Regions from separate parts of the Paenibacillus sp. Y5S-9 genome, predicted to be linked through region 2. Evidence: riboswitches for the same ligand, from Rfam matches in the RefSeq annotation. Region 2 holds a riboswitch; each other region holds the start of a gene.
The links. Region 2 has a riboswitch for thiamine pyrophosphate ahead of V6669_RS04485 (ABC transporter ATP-binding protein). Riboswitches for the same ligand answer to the same signal wherever they lie in the genome.
Positions count from the first base shown of each region.

Region 1: linked by a shared signal. The riboswitch ahead of thiC (phosphomethylpyrimidine synthase ThiC) and the one ahead of V6669_RS04485 (ABC transporter ATP-binding protein) in region 2 are both predicted to bind thiamine pyrophosphate.
Region 3: linked by a shared signal. The riboswitch ahead of tenA (thiaminase II) and the one ahead of V6669_RS04485 (ABC transporter ATP-binding protein) in region 2 are both predicted to bind thiamine pyrophosphate.

Region 1 is NZ_CP145887.1:721,130-727,233, forward strand. It holds gene V6669_RS03350 (Fe-Mn family superoxide dismutase) at 1-1,107, opposite strand, end outside; gene V6669_RS03355 (alpha/beta fold hydrolase) at 1,257-2,282, opposite strand; gene V6669_RS03360 (IclR family transcriptional regulator) at 2,642-3,385, shown strand; TPP riboswitch at 3,535-3,648, shown strand; gene thiC (phosphomethylpyrimidine synthase ThiC) at 4,099-5,856, shown strand.
Region 2 is NZ_CP145887.1:1,008,232-1,014,335, forward strand. It holds gene thiD (bifunctional hydroxymethylpyrimidine kinase/phosphomethylpyrimidine kinase) at 1-317, opposite strand, end outside; gene thiM (hydroxyethylthiazole kinase) at 314-1,126, opposite strand; gene V6669_RS04475 (ABC transporter substrate-binding protein) at 1,256-2,329, opposite strand; gene V6669_RS04480 (ABC transporter permease) at 2,492-3,322, opposite strand; gene V6669_RS04485 (ABC transporter ATP-binding protein) at 3,312-4,076, opposite strand; TPP riboswitch at 4,235-4,337, opposite strand; gene V6669_RS04490 (radical SAM/SPASM domain-containing protein) at 4,520-5,395, shown strand; gene V6669_RS04495 (pectate lyase) at 5,745-6,104, shown strand, end outside.
Region 3 is NZ_CP145887.1:3,697,697-3,703,800, reverse strand. It holds gene V6669_RS16295 (L-dopachrome tautomerase-related protein) at 1-343, opposite strand, end outside; gene V6669_RS16290 (CotH kinase family protein) at 594-2,279, opposite strand; gene tenA (thiaminase II) at 2,404-3,063, opposite strand; TPP riboswitch at 3,179-3,276, opposite strand; gene V6669_RS16280 (endo-1,4-beta-xylanase) at 3,483-6,104, opposite strand, start outside.

The DNA of each region.
Region 1 (6,104 bases), 290 kb from region 2:
CAGGTTCTGGTGTTTTTCCGCCTGCAAAATCTCCAAACGATGTGCTCTCGGGCTCCAGACAAGCATCGCCCAGCCACTGCCTTCCACCTTGTTCGCGGCTTCTGTGAATTGATTCTTAAACGCTTCATAACTCCCGAAATCTCGCTTGATCTGCTCTGCAAGCATGCCGGAGGGTTTGCCACCGCCAGCAGGATTCATAATCGTCCAGAAAATCGTATGCAGGTAGTGGCCTGCCCCGTTGAAGGCGAGTTCACGTTCCCAATGTTTGATGAGTTCAAAGTTATTCTTTTTTCGCGATTCCGCCAGCTTTTTCTCTGCTACATTTAGTCCGTCCACATAAGATTGATGGTGTTTGTCATGATGGATACGCATCGTCAGCTCATCAATATGTGGCTCCAGCGCATTGTACGCATAGGGAAGGGAAGGCAGTGTGTGTCCTCCAATTGGAACCGGCTTTTCTTTTACAGGAGGTGCTGTAGAGCTGGGTGTGGCTTGTGTTGTTCCGGTAGAAGGCGGTTGAACGGTTGCAGATTGGATCTGAGCTGAAGCGGCAGGTGCATTTACATTCCCCTCTGGAGAAGTTGGAGCTTCTGAAGCTTGGCGATGGATGCTTCCTGACTCTGACGTATGCAACGCATTTTCCAGAAAAAGTGACGGCTCCGAATCCGTCTCGCGCAAGATGCCAGGTTGGCCAAGCGTATCCAATACGCCCAGAAAATATTCCGATTCCCGGATAAAATGCAGAATGAGTACTTTGGCAAGCGGAACAGCTTGCACAGCAGCACTTTGCTCCAGAAGAACGTACAGCTGTCTGATGAACTCTCTCGATTGCTGCCGAGCTGCCAACACAAGTTGATCGATACAACGAACCATGTAGGGAGCAGGTGGATGGGTTGCGGGCAATAGTTGTTTTAAAAGCTGATTGGCTACTCGCTCACTGTTTGCAAAGGTAGCCTCCCAATCCTCCAGTAACTTGACGTATGGGGGCTCCAGATCAGGAACCAGGGCACGAATGACGAGTGTATGTTCTTTCTCCTGCTCTTTCCAGAAACGGATTTCCTCCAATGTTCGCAGAGGCAGTAGGTGACCATATCCATACCAGTTCATCTATGTTGAACCTCCTTCAGATGAAATTCATTACATGCAGACCATCTGTTCATGCGTCCCAAGAGTATATTCCACGAGCTTGTTGTCCTATGAGTGCAAAAAAAAGAGCCCCTGAGGGCTCTGGAAAAAATTCAATGATTGAAATTTGGTTATTCTCCACTATTCGTGTTTTGCACATCGTCACTGCTTGTCTTCGTTACATGACTCAGGAAAGTTGAGACACGGCGCAGGTATTCCTTTGGATGCTCCCGGAAGATCAACTCATGATGCGCATCCTGGACAATCCATACATCCGAGTACGGATTGGTCTGGTTGGCGGCGAGCTGCTCCGCAATTGGATAAGGCGCCTTCTCGTCCTCTGTACCATGGATGAAGAAAATCGGGAACGGATAATCTTCCTTTTTCACTTCCTGATACGGGATCTGTTGCAATCCGGTACCATTCAGAACAGGGAACAACAGATTCATGATCTCGAGTGTAGGCTGACGCGGGAGATCGATCTGGTTATGAATGTTGTGGTACAGCGTATCCGGCTCAAGCAGGAACGTACTGTCCAGAATCATTGCATCCACTTCCTGTGTAATCAGCCCAGTCTGAAGCGCTGTACCGGCACCCATCGAGAAGCCCCAGACAACCAGTTCCTGCGCACCACGTTGCTTGGCGAACTGGATCGCACCGAGCAATTGCTGTGACTCAGCTTTGCCACCTGTGGCTACAGCTTTGTTCACCTGTGAGGCGAAGCCATAATCGAACATGACCACGTTGAACCCAAGTTGATGGGCATAGTGTGCCAGGTCATACATGGGTACCCATGTTTCTTCACGATTGGCACCATAGCCGTGACTGAAAATAATCGTTTTGCTTGCAGCATTGTCAGCAGGTATATACCATCCCTGCATCGTGCGGCTGCCATCTGCTGCCGGGAACGTGATGTCTTCATACTTCATGTTCTTGGCCTGCATTGGATTGGAGAAGACCGGTGCTACAGTAGGATTGGATAATACCCATGCGATATAACCATGCAGTGCAATAAAACAAAACAGTAGAAAAAATACAACGGAGAGCAGCAACGCTACGATAATATGTTTGAACCGAATCAGCCTCGGTGATAGGGAAGAGGGCAGATCGGACACTTTTGTTTGCAGCGGGGCTTCGCTCTGGGATGTTGGATACATGAATGCCCCTCCTTTGAAGTTCAGTTGAAGATAACAACGACATGAAAAGAGAATTGCGTTTATTTCAGAGCCTGCTTCAGAGCGATATCTTAATGTAATATATCTTTATCGTATGTTCCAATATAGTCAAAGTCAATTGATTGAGGGCATTTGTTACGCAATTGTTATATAGTTCTTAAGATATATGGGTAACATTACCTTAGTGTGTAAATTACAGGGGATTAAGTCTTATAAAAAGGAAAAATTTACAGGTTGGCCTATTTTGATTTTGGCTCTTTTTGGTTTACAGATGAGACCGTTTCTCATATAATTTATGTAACCAAGTTTCATGTGATGAAACATGAGGAGGGCATTATGCCATGGAAGATCGCAAGTTAACCGTCCGGGCTGTGGAACGGGCGCTGGATATATTATTATGTTTTACCACACGCAGTGATCTGGGACTCACCGAAATTGCCAGCCAGATCGGCTTGCACAAAAGTACAGTGCACCGTTTGATGGCTACGCTGGAGGATCGAGGGTTCGTGATCCGTGATGCAGCAACAGAGAAGTACCGACTTGGCATCCGAATCTGGGAGCTGTCAGCTCATATGTCCCGCAGTGATGATCCCGCTATTCTGCTGCTGCCTGCGATGGAGCGACTGAGAGATCGATTGGGAGAGACCGTGAGTCTGTACCTGCGTGATGGGAGTGAACGGATACGGATTCAGGCTGTGCAAAGTGATCAGGCGATTCGCCGAGTCGCCCCCGTTGGTGTTAGACTCCCGCTGTCTGTGGGCGCTTCCAGCAAAGTTTTGATGGCGTTTGCCACGGACGAGGATCGTGAAGAACTGATGAACGGCCCGGAATGGCCGGTGTTTATTGATCCGGCGGTGTATTTGGCGCAGATGGGAGATATCCGGGATAACGGATATGCGACGAGTTATGAGGAACGTGAGCCGGGAGCTGCCGCGGTATCTGTACCGATTATGGATCGCAGAGGCAATATTGCAGCTGCGCTCTCGGTCTCAGGGCCTGTCAGCCGACTCTCGCAGGAGACATTGCATGAATACGCACCTGTGTTGAAGGATGCTGCTACGCAGATGGGGCTCATGTTATCCTGATGTTGAGGTGAGGTTTTTTCTCCAATTGAGTTAGTGTTCTGGAATATAAAGGTTGTTTTTATGTTCCGGTTGCGCTACTCTGTAATGGACGGCCCAACGGAGCCAGCTTCATTGAATATGAACGGCGGCTTATGTAAGCCGCAACTTACTAACGTTACTGGGGGAGTCCGAATTGTCCGGACTGAGACGGAATCGCATGAGATTCCGGACCCTTTGCACCTGATCTGGATCATACCAGCGTAGGGAAGTAATCGGCGATATGACCACAAACCACCACATGATGTGACCCTTGTAGGGCTCTGTTAAGGAGCTGCGTAAAGGTGCATTATTGGTGATGGACATAAAAGTCGGTTCCTTCGGGGACCGGCTTTTTTATATACAGTGAACGGGCGATATAGAGCGGATTCTATGGGCTCCTTTTTCAATAATCTGCGAAAGTGGGCTTGGATGATGAGAGAGAAGTCACCATAGATTCATGATCTGTGTCAGCCTCCGTCTGTTGTGAACTGTACATGAATAATGTCTCCTCTGGTCTGGTGTAGGATCGCTCTTTCTTCTCTGTGCTCTGGATGATTTGGGACAGGTGCGTAAGTGAGCTGATGACGATACCAATGAAACCAAGTGAACGAACACTGAGGAGGAGACAAGCGAACATGAGTACAGGAAACCAAACGGGACAACAAGCGATGGAACAGGAACATAACGGTCAGCAGATGGAAAAGGAAACAGGAGCGGCCGAACGGGTTCAGCCCTTTCCGGGCAGCCGCAAAGTCTACATTCAGGGCTCACGGCCGGACATTGCTGTACCGGAGCGTGAGATAGCCCTTCATGACACAAATACTCCCCAAGGGGTGGAGCATAACGAACCGCTACGTGTCTACGATACGAGCGGCCCCATGACCGATCCCGCATTTCATGCGGATATCCGCGCAGGTCTGCCAGCCCTGCGCACTCGCTGGATCACAGAGCGTGGCGATGTCGAAGCTTATCAGGGCCGTACGGTTAAACCGGAGGATAACGGACAAAAGCCCGGAGGGAAGAGAGCCGGCGCCGAAGAGTACCCTGGATTGCGTGGCAAACCGCTGCGAGCACAGACAGGACGCTGTGTGACTCAGATGCATTATGCGAGGCAGGGAGTCATTACGGCAGAGATGGAATTCGCCGCCATTCGTGAGGGCGTAGAACCGGAATTTGTAAGGCAGGAGCTGGCGAGTGGACGTGCGATTCTGCCATCCAACATCAATCACCCGGAGAGTGAACCGATGTTGATCGGTCGTCATTTTCACGTGAAGATCAATGCCAACATAGGTAACTCTGCCGTATCTTCCTCCATCGAGGAAGAGGTGGAGAAGATGACCTGGGCGGTACGTTGGGGATCGGATACGGTGATGGATCTGTCCACAGGCAAAAACATTCATACCACCCGGGAATGGATCATCCGTAATTCACCTGTGCCGATTGGTACGGTGCCGCTGTATCAAGCGCTGGAGAAGGTGAATGGCGAAGCGGAAGCTCTGACCTGGGAGTTGTACCGTGATACGCTCATTGAGCAGGCAGAGCAGGGCGTGGACTACTTTACGATTCATGCAGGTGTATTGCTGCGTTATATCCCCATGACCGCCAAGCGGATGACAGGCATTGTGTCTCGGGGCGGTTCCATTATGGCAGCATGGTGCCTTGCGCATCATCAGGAGAATTTTTTGTACACCCATTTTGAAGAAATCTGCGAGATTATGAAAAGGTATGATGTGGCGTTTTCGCTGGGAGATGGACTTCGTCCAGGCAGTATCTACGATGCCAATGACGAAGCTCAGATGGCGGAACTGGCTACGCTTGGAGAACTGACGCAGATCGCATGGAAGCATGATGTGCAGGTGATGATCGAAGGCCCGGGGCATGTGCCGATGCACAAGATCAAAGAGAATGTGGACTTGCAGATGGAGATATGCCAAGAGGCACCGTTCTATACGCTGGGGCCGCTGACGACCGACATTGCCCCGGGTTACGATCACATCACCTCCGCCATTGGTGCGGCCATGATTGGCTGGTTCGGCACGTCCATGCTCTGTTATGTTACACCAAAAGAACATTTGGGCCTGCCCAACAAGGATGATGTGCGGGAAGGGGTCATCGCCTACAAGATCGCAGCTCATGCCGCAGATCTGGCGAAGGGTCATCCGCGTGCCCAGCGCCGGGATGATGCATTGTCCAAGGCACGCTTCGAGTTCCGCTGGCGTGACCAGTTTAACCTGTCACTGGACCCTGAACGTGCGCTGTCCTACCATGATGAGACGCTGCCGGCAGAAGGAGCCAAAGAAGCTCATTTCTGCTCCATGTGCGGACCGAAGTTCTGTAGCATGCGCATCACGCAGGACATTCGTGCCTTTGCCGCGGATAAAGGATTGTCCGAGAATGAGGCTGTAGCTGCCGGGATGCAGGAAAAGGCCGAGGAATATCGGACACGTTCCTAAGCGCCGGTACAGCGCAAGCTGGGCAGTCTGACATCGTTTGAAGGTGAGAATACTGCTATAATGTCGTCTGCTTCATCTTACTGATCAGCTTCCTGATACTTTTTATCAGCATTATGGTTGATTGTCTAGCAGATGTTTAATAAAATGAATGTAAGTAAACACCAATAAGAGTAGCCAGGCCAATGGCTACTCCTGCACAGCATTTGCGGTGGGTATTCCTCCGAGTGCAGCAAGTTCAGATGAAGTGA
Region 2 (6,104 bases):
GGGTCGATGACCAGATTAGACCAACGGTATTGCTGCCATTTCTCAGCCACTAGACGAATAATCTCGGCACTATATAACATCCCGGTCTTCATTGCGGTTGGTTGAAAGTCTTCGCCGGTCGAGTCCAATTGCTGGGCAATGCCATCGTAAGGGATGGGAAAAACGCCCTGCACACCTGTTGTATTTTGGGCAGCAATAGCGGTAATAACGGTCATGCCGTATACGCCAAGCTCCTGGAATGTTTTTAGATCGGCCTGAATTCCTGCGCCGCCCCCGTTATCAGAACCTGCAATGGTTAGCGCTTGAGCAATGCTCATATTGCACCTCCACGGATCTGACGGATCTGTGCGCGTTCTGCCAAAAGGTCGGGTGTTACTTGTGCCAGTTGATTCAACAATTCAATCTGAAAGCTGCCCGGCCCCTGATGAGCTGTCCGCTCTGCCGCCAGTTCAGCTGCTATACCATAAAACGCAAGCGCTTCAACAACACTGCCTAGAAGATCGGCTTTCGATTCCGCTATGGCTGTATAAGCACCAATCACCGAACTGAGCAGACAGCCAGCACCCGTGACCTGAGTGAGCAGGGCATGACCATTACTTGTGAGGAATGTGGATTGTCCATCGGTAATGATATCTTCTTTCCCGGTAATGACCACAACACAGCCAAGTTGTTGCGCTGCCCGCTCAGCAATGCCGATCCGGTCACCTTCACCTGATCCTGCGTCCACACCTTTGATACTCCAGCTCTCACCGATGACATTAGCGACCTCCGCCACATTGCCGCGCAGTACTGTGAGACGAAGTTCACGAATGAGCATCTGCACGGTTTCCGTGCGATAGGTGGTTGCGCCAGCTCCAACCGGATCAAGCACCACAGGCACGTGATGCGCATTAGCCGATTGGCCTGCCAGACGGATCGCCTGAACGACTTTGTCATCGAGAGTACCAATGTTGAGTACTACAGCTCCTGACATCTTGGCAACATCAGCGACCTCCTCATGAGCATAGGCCATAAAAGGGGACGCACCTAGTGCAAGCAGACCATTGGCTGTGAAGGGGGCAACGACAAGGTTGGTGATATTGTGTACCAGTGGATTTTGCGAACGAACACGTTCCAGATAAGACATATAATTTCCTCCTTGTTTTGAAGTAACCCCATCGGCAGAAGCCTGATATCTGGAGTCCCTCAGCAGAATAATAGGATATGAGTCCCCTTGCTTCATTACTATGTCTACATTCACATTGCTCTACGTTACTTACTCTCCTTGCAGATGAATAAAAGCATCCTCGGCTTTCACTGATTCAGGAATCAAATCCTGTTCAACGAGCCATGCGCGTACAATTTCCCATGATTCCATTTCCTGCCGGCCAAATGGTTGGCCTTCTTCATTCATGAGTGGCAGTAGAATAGCCAGACTTTTGGTTTCGATCTCCGGGTCAAGCGGAGACGTTTCATTCTCATGAGCGAGCAGAATATTCAAGGCTTCTTCTGGATGCTCCGTTACATATTTCTGTCCTTCCTGGATCGCTTTGACGAACCGGGTAAGTTGGTCTTTTTTTGCTTCAATACCAGCTTCACTCGCGGTCAGAACCAATTCATAATAATCAGGCACACCATACTCGACGGGGTTAATCGATTTCATGGCATGCCCTTCTTTCTCCAAAATCAATTGCTCATGGTTAATAAAACCACCCATAATCGCATCCGCCTGTCCAGAAGCCAGCGAAGGAATCAGATCGAACCCAACGTCGACCAGATTCATGTTGTCGGGATTGCCACCATCGTGGCTGATCATCGTACGCACCATCGCTTCATACAGCGGAATTGAGGAATAACCAACAGTTTTTCCTTCAAGGTCTTTGGGTGAGCTCACGTTGCCATTTGCTTCGGTCAACAGATGCACAAGCGGGTGGCGAACAACAGCAGCAATGGAACGTACAGGAATGTTCTCACCACGAGCGAGCAAAATTTGGGGCTGGTAGCTTAGAGCCAGATCAATTTTTCCAGCAGCAACAAGTTTGAGTGAATCATTAGTATCCGCAGGCATCTGAATTTCGGCATCGAGACCTTGATCTGCAAAGTATCCTTTTTCTTGAGCAACGTAGATGAAGGAGTGTACTGCATTCGGGTACCAGTCGAGCATGATGGACAGTTTATCTTTGGCGTCTGATGCTGGTTCGGTTGCAGACTTGTCTGTTTGTTGTGCATTGGTTGCAGCGTCTGTTGATGGCGTGTTTTTGCTGGTATTCGTGGTGCTGCATCCGCTAACGATCAGCAAAAGGCTAATGAGCATGATGGGAAGCAGGGAGTATATACCTTTGTTATTCATAAATGAAGGTCCTCATTTCATCGTTTTGATTTGTAGAAAATGGACAGCAGCATGTTAACGACAACGTGACAGTGAACTGATTGAAGATGCTACTGAAATTATGCATAAGGTATGTTTTGAAGATCGTAACTCCTGTATTTACATCTAATTTCTGTCTAAGTATTATCCAACCTTTCTTTTGCCTCCATGACGATGACGCCGTATGCTAAACCGTTTCTCCAGCCAGGTAATCAGTACAAACAAAACGATCCCAAGCAGGGATAACAGCAAAATGGCGGCAAACATCGCATCCGTGTTCATGTTGCTGGACATGCGGCGGCTGAAGTAGCCGAGACCTTTGCTGCCACCAAGCCATTCGCCAATCGTTGCCCCAACCACGCAGTACACCACGGACATCTTTAACCCCGAGAAAAAAGAGGGAAGTGCCAGCGGAACCTGGAGTTTGCAAAAAATATCCCATTTGCTGGCGCCCATGGTGAGCAGCAGTTCACGCTGCTCCGGATCGCCTTGGCGGAGTCCATCGTAGGTACTGACCACAATGGGGAAGAATGCGATTAGGAACACCACGGCGACTTTGCTCCACAACGTGTAACCAAACCACAAGATAAATACGGGAGACAAGGCAATCAGCGGTATGGTCTGACTGATCACGATGAAGGGATAGAAGGCCTTTTCAATCGATCGGTTCATATGCATGCCTGTTGCCAGCGTAATTCCAGTCACTATGGACAAGACAAAACCAACAATAACCTCCATAAAGGTAGCAGGCAGATGGATGGTCAACAGCAGATGACGATGATCAACCAGTGAGCCTATGATGGCCGTGGGTGCAGGAATGATGAAGGAGGGCACCCATCCCATACGCACAATCACTTCCCAGATCGCCAGTAATAAGAACATGAGCACAATAAACAAACCATATTGGGAAAACGACCTCGAGAGCCACTTAAAACACCACGTCCAGACGCTAACCTCAGCTCTATCATTTTGCATGCAATTGTTCCTCCAGTTGTTGCCTCATCTGCACGAGAGCCGGTTCGTAGATCATGTCCGAATGCCTTGGGCGTGGTAAAGGAACCGTTATCTCCCGTAACTGCTGACCTTGCCCACCTGGAGTTAACAGAATGATACGGTCACTTAACAGCAGGGCTTCCTCGATGTCATGTGTAATGAACAGCACGGTTTGTCCAAAGTCCTTCCACAGCTCCAACAACCAGCGATGCATTTCTCGTTTGGTTAAAGCGTCGAGTGCACCGAAGGGTTCATCCAGCAACATGAGCTGCCCGCCTGTAAGCAAGGTACGCAGCAGTGCCACCCGCTGCCGCATGCCGCCGGATAACTCATCTGGATAGGCCCGCTCATAACCGGACAAGCCGAACCTTGCCAATCCAGCGATGATATCGGCTCGTAGTTTGTCCTTGTCCTGTCGGCCTGGTGCCAGCTCGGCAGGCAGCAGGCAGTTCTCCATGACGGTACGCCAGGATAACAGCAGGTCTTTCTGCGGCATATAGGCGACTCGTCCGAGCCGTTGTCCTTGCGGTACATCAGCAATATCGATGGTGCCGCCGGTTGGCTCGTGCAAGCCTGCGAGCAGCTTGAAGAGCGTGCTTTTACCTGATCCGCTGGAGCCAATGAGCGAGACAAATTCTCCTTGTTGAACCTGAAGCGACACATTGGAGAGCACGGGTGAATCTTTTTTTTCGGGAAAAGCGAAGCTAACGTTCTCAATGGTTACATGGTTGCTCATCTGATCCTCACCCCCTTGATTTCAGACTGCTGGAATAACAACGGCATCCTGTACTCTGCAAAAGGAACAAAAAAGACCCACCCATTTCCGGAGAAATGAGTGGGTCTGTAAGTTAAATCCGCAATTTATCTTCACATACATGAAAAAATTCCGCTTACTAAAAGGCCGCTCCACTTCCCTCCGCTGGTATGATCCAGATCAGGTTCAAAGGGTCCGAATAGTCATATTCGTCTCAGCCGCAAGGCTCCCCTAGTGCAAAAGTTCAAGATATGCAGTTGTCTGTTCAGCATATATCACTCGAACATGAACTGTAAAGAGGCAGCATGATAACTGAACAATTTACCTTGGCTCATGAACCCGATATAATAGGGATGGCCCGTATAGGCCGGATCACAAAATGCAGGTGGGATTGTTCTCCCTCCTAGGCAGAATGGGGACCCGAGTTGAAAACGTTCAAAAAAGTATATATTGAGATCACGAGTATCTGCAATCTGGCTTGCAGCTTCTGTCCGCAGACGCAGCGTGCCAAAGGATTCATTGACCCTGAAGTCTTCAACAATATACTGGAACAAGTTAAACCACACACCAATCATATTTATCTACATGTCAAAGGTGAACCCTTGTTGCATCCCAAAATAGATCTGCTGCTTGATTCCGCACATGAGAAGGGACTCAAGGTGAACATTACAACGAATGGTACACTCTTGCCCAAGACTCAGCATAAATTGCTTGGCAAACCGGCGCTGCGGCAGATGAATTTCTCCCTGCACAGCTTCGATGGGCATGAAGGTTCAACAGACCGTGACGGATACCTGCGTCATATTTTGTCCTTTGTACACGAGGCCGTTAAGCACAATGTCATCATCTCATTCCGACTGTGGAATCTGACGCAGGATAACTTCACAAATGCTCAGATGAATCGAAATCGGGAGACTCTTGAAGTATTGGAACGTGAGTTCAATCTGGACTTCCGCATTGAGGAAAAAGTAGTTCCAGGCAGTGGGGTCAAAATTGCCCCGAATGTATATCTGAATCAGGACCATGAGTTCCAGTGGCCAAGTCTGGATGCACCTGAAGATGACGGCAAAGGCTTCTGCCATGCATTGCGTGGGCAGGCAGCTGTGCTTGTAGATGGAACGGTGGTTCCATGCTGTCTCGATGGCGAGGGTGTAATTAACTTGGGTAATGTGCACGAGAAGTCATTCTCGGAGATTATTGAGGGTGAGCGAGCGAACAATCTGGTATATGGTTTCTCCAAGCGGGAAGCTGTGGAAGAGTTGTGTCGAAAGTGCGGTTATCGTCAGAGATTCGGAGCCTGATATCTTATATCAGCAAGACAGAAGCCGTTCAAGATCACACATTTGGAGACAAATGTAGTGGTCTTTCTTTGTTATCGGGGATTCAAGTTAGGGGTACATACGTTACAAATGAGCATACCAGAGGTTGATATCAGCATATTGCTTGAGAGACCTGGCATGCAAAAAATGCCGATATGACAGGGATTGTGCGGTTTCATGATATATCTGATCTAATGATTATTCTAGTTGCCTTCCTTATTTGGTAGGATTAGGTTGTGGGTCGGACAGAGGTGCACCTCTGACGAACTTCCAGGACAAGCTTAGGCTTGTACACTACCAAATAACGAGAGAATAAGGGAGGAATAAAATTATGAAAAAAATATTGACGTTGTTGTTGTCCGCTGGTTTGGTTGCTTCCATATTTGGTGCAGTTCCGGTTGCTGCTGCACCTACAGTTGTTAATTCAACGATTGTTGTTCCAAAGGGCACGACCTATGACGGTCAAGGCAAAACATTTGTAGCCAATCCTTCCACACTGGGTGACGGTTCTCAAGCAGAGGGCCAGAAGCCAGTCTTCCGGCTGGAGGCAGGGGCCACGCTCAAAAATGTAAATATCGGATCACCTGCTGCCGATGGTGTTCACTGTTATGGTAACTGTAATATATCGAATGTAGTCTGGGAGGACGTAGGCGAGGATGCTCTGACATTGAAGTCGGCTGGAACGGTTAAT
Region 3 (6,104 bases), 2.7 Mb from region 2:
CGACTAATTTTGCCCCTCCTTTCATAGGCTCAGAAAAATTTGGTGCAGCCGTGTCCAGTACCCACAAGGTTCCCCTTCCATCTGCAACAACACTTTGGACACTGATGAAGGACATTTTGATATTTAATGGGTTGATCAAATTCGTTTCTACATTAGGATAAGGTTGCATCTGACCCTCAACAATTTCCACTACCGTAAATCTAACGTCATCTCCCCATTTTGGAAAACAAATAAAGATACGCCCGGTTTCGGACACACTAACGCCTGTAGGCATAGCCCCGTAAAAGGAATGAACGAGTTCTAACTTGCCGAAATACTTTTCCATAGGTAACATAGGTTTTATGATATCCTCCTTAACATATTTGAATAGATATTACCTATAATATGTTCCAGACTTTTTCTAATACCTGGCCCTTAATCGTCTTTTTCTACGTGTTTTTGAAAATGTCCAAGGAACAAAAAACCAATGCGAACGACAAAATGTCGGTACGCATTGGTTTTATTAAATTTCAGGCTATCCGTCTACTTCAATGTCCGATCTTTTGCTGATCGCTGAACTCATCTTGATTATCTGTTCGCTTTACGTAAGTCACTTATTTTCCATCCTGAGACTGATTACTCTCTGCAGCTTCACGACCGCGACCTCCCATGCCTCCTCGAGTATTATTTTCAGCCAGTTTGGACAGGTCAACCGAAGAAGCATCAATCAGTGAATCCGAGTCCTCTTTTTGTTTCTCGGTCGTGGAAGGGATATCTCCGTCCAGTTGCCCTTGTATACTTTCTGCACGCAGAGAGCCAAGTTTGGTCAATTCTGTAACAGCTTCCTCGTACTTATCATACGTAATAAAAGCTGTAGGGTCTTGCTTCACATATTCCGAGATCATGTTGTTCAGGCTTTGCATTTTTTCTTCAAATTTGCCGTCTGCGAAGTATCCATCTACGATCTCCTGCAAATATTCATGATACTTGGCCTTATACTCCGGAACCTCAAGGAGCTTTCCTAAAATTGGACGTTCATCCAGGCTGACCCCTGATACCGGGGTATCAATTGCCAGATTCACGACATCGGATGCAGAGCCAGCTTGAAATCCACCGAAGGCCATGTTGTAGTCCCAGGGCAACATGCTGATCTGTCCATCGTTTTCATACAGATAATAGTTATGTCCCATGTTGGACGTGTAACTGTCCATATTGACAACGACCGTGTGGGCCGCAAAATATCTCAGAACTTCGTCCACATCCACATATTTCTCCAGTTCGGTACCTGTGCTCAAGTTTTTGAGCGATTCAATGACACGCTGATAATCTTCCTCTGTTGTTTTGGTCTCAGCATTGTCGAAGATGGCGGAGTAACTGGATGATTTGTCATCGGTATACACCAATGAAACACCATTGCCGCTTCCATCCATACCACCTGGACCACGGTTACCCTTAATCCCTGCTTCCGGTAGTGTATTCGCTCCATCTTCCCCTGTCCCGCTGTTCATATTCGGCGGACTTGCACCATCCGGTGGCGCCATACCTTCAGTAGGAGGCTGCATATCTCCATACCCTTGTGCAAAAGGATTGCCATCTGGCCCTCCCATTCCTCCTGCCCCCATGTTGTCATCATTGTTCGGCTTGTAAAGTTCACCCTCATCATTCTTGGCTCGGGCGAGATATCCGCTGTCAATGTCTTCAACAGCCAGGTACAAACCCCAAGTATCTCCATTTACACTAATATTGGAGAATGCGAATAAAGGTGCATCTACGCCAATATAACTCATGATGTCATAACTCAAGTATTCCTTCATATAACTATTGTCGCTAATCATGTTGTTCACAACGAGCTTGTCCAACCCCATCCAAGTTTGATCCTTAACATACTCATCAAATTTGATTTTGAAACTATATCGATCCGTTGTATCATCGCTAGCGACTTGTCGAAGGCTGGAGTTACCCTTTGGACGAATTCCGACGTTTTCAATCGTTGTTCCGTTAATCGTAATATTAGCTGAGATGTACTGCTCCTCATTTGCATTATCCAGCATCTCTTTCCATGCCGCTTCATCCACATCAATCGAAATGGACATAACCTCATTTTTGTTGATTTGATCGGCATACCCTACTGTCTGCGCAGTATTCTCCGTTTTACTCTGATTATCCGTATTCGTTTGTTCTGTTTCAGTCGAATTACTTTCCGAGTCCACACTTCCTTGATTAGTCGAGCTGCATGCCGTCAGCATTGCAGTACATAACACCGCTACACCGATAAATTTAGGCCATTTGTATATACTCATTGCCATCACCTCATGATTGTTGTTAAATCTTTTTATATGTAATCATCATAGATGGCAATTCTTAAATGAATCTGAATGAGTGGCGTCATATGGTACTCTCTAATTGAATGAACGACCAGTGAACTTAAGGCTCCAGCCTCCATGACATCTCCCAAAAATCAAGCTCAAAGCGACTGCACATCACGAAAATATCTTCCATTCGTTGGTACGTTTCCTCGCTACAGCCTTCTAATAGCTTATCCGTTAACGCCACAAGGGATTGATTGTTGCTGTTGTATTCAGAGGAAGCATATCCTGTGATCCACTCTCCGTAAAAAGGATGATCAGCTGCACCTGGCTTTTGGGAAAGAACTTGACCGATCTCTGCATAGCTCCACGAGCAGGCCAGAATCGATACAAGTACTTCTGCTATACCGCCCGCATGGGAAACTGAGAGCATATAGTTTGTATAGGCTGCATTTTTCAGTGCAGGTTTTACCTGAAAAACATCATCCTCTGTAATTCCTAATCGCTCCATATAAGAACGATGAATTTTCATTTCACCATTCAGGATGTTATCTACGTTTTTACTAAAAAACTGCATCAATTTGGGGTCGTGCGACTTGACGATACCTAGTGCAAATACGCGGGCATAATCATACAGGTACAAGTAGTCTTGCAGCAAATAATAACGAAATTGTTCAACCTGTAAAGAACCATCCCCGATCCCTTTAACAAAGGGATGCTCAAGACATTCCTTCCACACAGGCTGTGCTGCCTGATATAGTCGCTCTGAAATAGTCAACGTGTGTTCCTCCAATTCATAATGTATGTATTTAAAAACAAAAAAACGAAACATCCATAGGATGTTTCGCAGACAAATACACTAAAACAAGGGGTACGCATGAGCTACCCAAGTACAGCGTTTCATCGTTGCATCCCTACGTTGGCATGATCCAAATCAGGTAAGGTCGGTTTAACACCCTCTCAGCCGGTTAAGGCTCCCTCGCAAACGGTTGTATGTAGTTGATTACTTTCTTGTTCCCATAAAAGAAAAAATAACATCCATTTAGTATATCAAGGGCTGTTAAATATAGTCAAGGCAGTTTGTATCCCACCTCATCAGCTTGAGTGACGTATGTAAACGATGAAAACCATCATAACAATGGTTGAGTTTTATCCACTGTTATGATGGTTTCTACTCTTACAATTACTGCCGATGGATTAATGCCCGAGTTTGTTCTTTCCGACAAAAGTGAGTATTCCGTACTGGGAAGTGTTTCTCCAGCTCTCATTGGTCGTATCATTCCACTTGGCTACGTTCTGTTTACCTCCGCCCTGGTTGTCGTTAATTTGAAGCTCGAAACCGAGGACATTTCCAGCCTTTGGCGTCAGTGAATTCAACTGGATTCTGGCTTCTACGAGGTATCCTTTATTCGTTTTCTTCACAGCGCTTACAAGACGTCCGGGTGAGGCACTGCCTGCAAAGGTTGCCACATTGTCTGCACTGATTCTGAACTGGGCATCATCATATTGAAAATACGGTGTGCGCTGGTGATTCTCGTCCAGGAAAATCTCAACCGAATCCTGATCCCATGGGTTGATACTATCTGTGATGATGTTTGGATCAGTGACATCGATTAGCAGATATAGATACTCACCTGACCACATTGCGCGAGCCACTGCCTCTGCACCTTCGGTCTGATTCAACCGTTTTACCTCAAATGGAACAGCCTTATTCCATAGGGCGTCTTTCTTCCCATCAATCTGAACAATTCCCTGCACAGCTTGTGCAGATTGGGGCATAGGTGCAAGTTGAATCACGCCGTATTTGCTTGTATCTTGTTCCTGAGATTGTGTTCGATCATTCCAGTACAGTGGATTATAAGGTTGTGTCCCACTTGCAGCGCCATCAGTCACACGGATATCCAAACCAACTTCATATCCTGAACCGACTTGTATACCACCCCATGGAATGTACAATTCAACCTGATATCCGGCTTTTGTCTCGCGTACACGATATGAACGCTGCTCCGCGCCCTCAGCTTTGCCCGACCGCTTAATGATTACGTGTCGGTCATCTGCTTCATAGGAAGTGGTCTTGCCATTATTGAGATCAACAAAGATGTCTACTTTGTCATTCACATCTGCATTCGCATCCTGAACATCCACAAGGATATACAAGTTACTTTGATCCCATAAGGTGCGGAAACTGGCTGATCCCGAAGAGTCACCCTTCAGTGGAGTAGACACCGCTTTGTTCCAGAGCGGATTTTGTGACTGTTTTTTGATATCCGGTTTACCCGAAAGTGAGACGGCTCTCTGTGTCAACACAGGCAAGCTGGATTCATCCACAAGTCCCCAGTATGCTTTTTTGGCCTTCAGGGCTGAATCAAACAGCATAGCCTGGTTGTTGTAAGACTTCTCATCTTGGAGTCCCCATAAGGTAACTGAAGAAATGTGATCTTTGTGTTTTTGGTACAAATCCAACAATTCCTTATATCGATACGCCTGTTTCACCGCAACTTCATCCGACATCTCTTCACCAAATGGAATTCCGCTATCCACATCCAGTTCCGTGATCTGAATATCCAATCCAAGTTCGACGAACATGTTGATCGTTTTTTCAATTTCGTCGATGGGCGGGGATTCCAGATTATAGTGGGATTGCAAACCCACTCCATCGATGAGTCCCTTCTCTTTCAGTCGTTTGACCAACTGATACATATGCTCTCTTTTCTCAGGGACTTCCGTGAAGTATTCGTTGTAGTATAATTTGGCATCCGGATCGGCTGCACGAGCAAATTCATAAGTTTTCTCAATGTAATCCGGACCGATTAGTTCATAAAAGGGACTTTTACGTAAACCGTTGGCATCACCATTGCTATCCGCAATCGCCTCGTTTACCACATCCCAGGCATAGATCTTACCTTTGTATCGGGTCATGACGGTTTCAACGTAATCCTGAATCCGGGCAAGCAGTAATTCTCGACTCGCAGGGTTACCCTGAGGATCCTTGAACATCCACTCTGCAGCATCAATATGCCACAACAACGCATGTGCGCGTACGCCCATACCATGCTCCTCAGCGAACTGAACATATTGATCGGCTGCCTCGAACTCATAAACACCTTCGGAAGGAGACATGTACTTCGGTTTCATCTCATAGGTTGCGGTCAAGCTGTTAAAGTGTTTGGTGAGCAGTTGTCCATATGCGCCTTCCAACTGCCAGCGATACACCGCTGCCCCAATGGGAAAATCATCTTGATACAGGTCTTCCAGAGACAGAATCTCTTCTTCTATCTCCAGTTGCTCGGCCAAAGTAAAAGATACATCGTCCACATAGAACGATAACGTATCTACACTATCTTCAGAGATGTAGGGTGTTTCGATAAACAAATTCAATTCAGTGGGATCATCGCTATACTGAAATTTTCCGGTGATCTTGTGCCATGTATTCCATTCTGCTTTGGTAATCTTCACGCTACCTATCGGGTTCCAGCTTTCGGCAGTTGTTTTTTTATATGTGGTGAGCTGTAGTGTTTGATCCGTGGTGGGCTGCTGGGTAAGTCTTACATATGCCATAATTTCATACTCTTGGTTACGCTCAAGCAGATCCTTCATGGATAGCATTGGTCCATGATAGGAGCGCTCACGGTTGGAAACTAGCATACTAGACTGGCCTTCGTGTGCTTCCTGTTGTGTCACTGTCAGCCTTTCGCTACCGATACGTGGAGTCCATCCCTGAAGTGTACCGTCTTCAAAGTTTGTGCTCAAATGACTTTCCTCCACTTCTGTAACTGCCTTGGATGCATGTGAGACATTCGAAAATGGAAGCATGGCGAG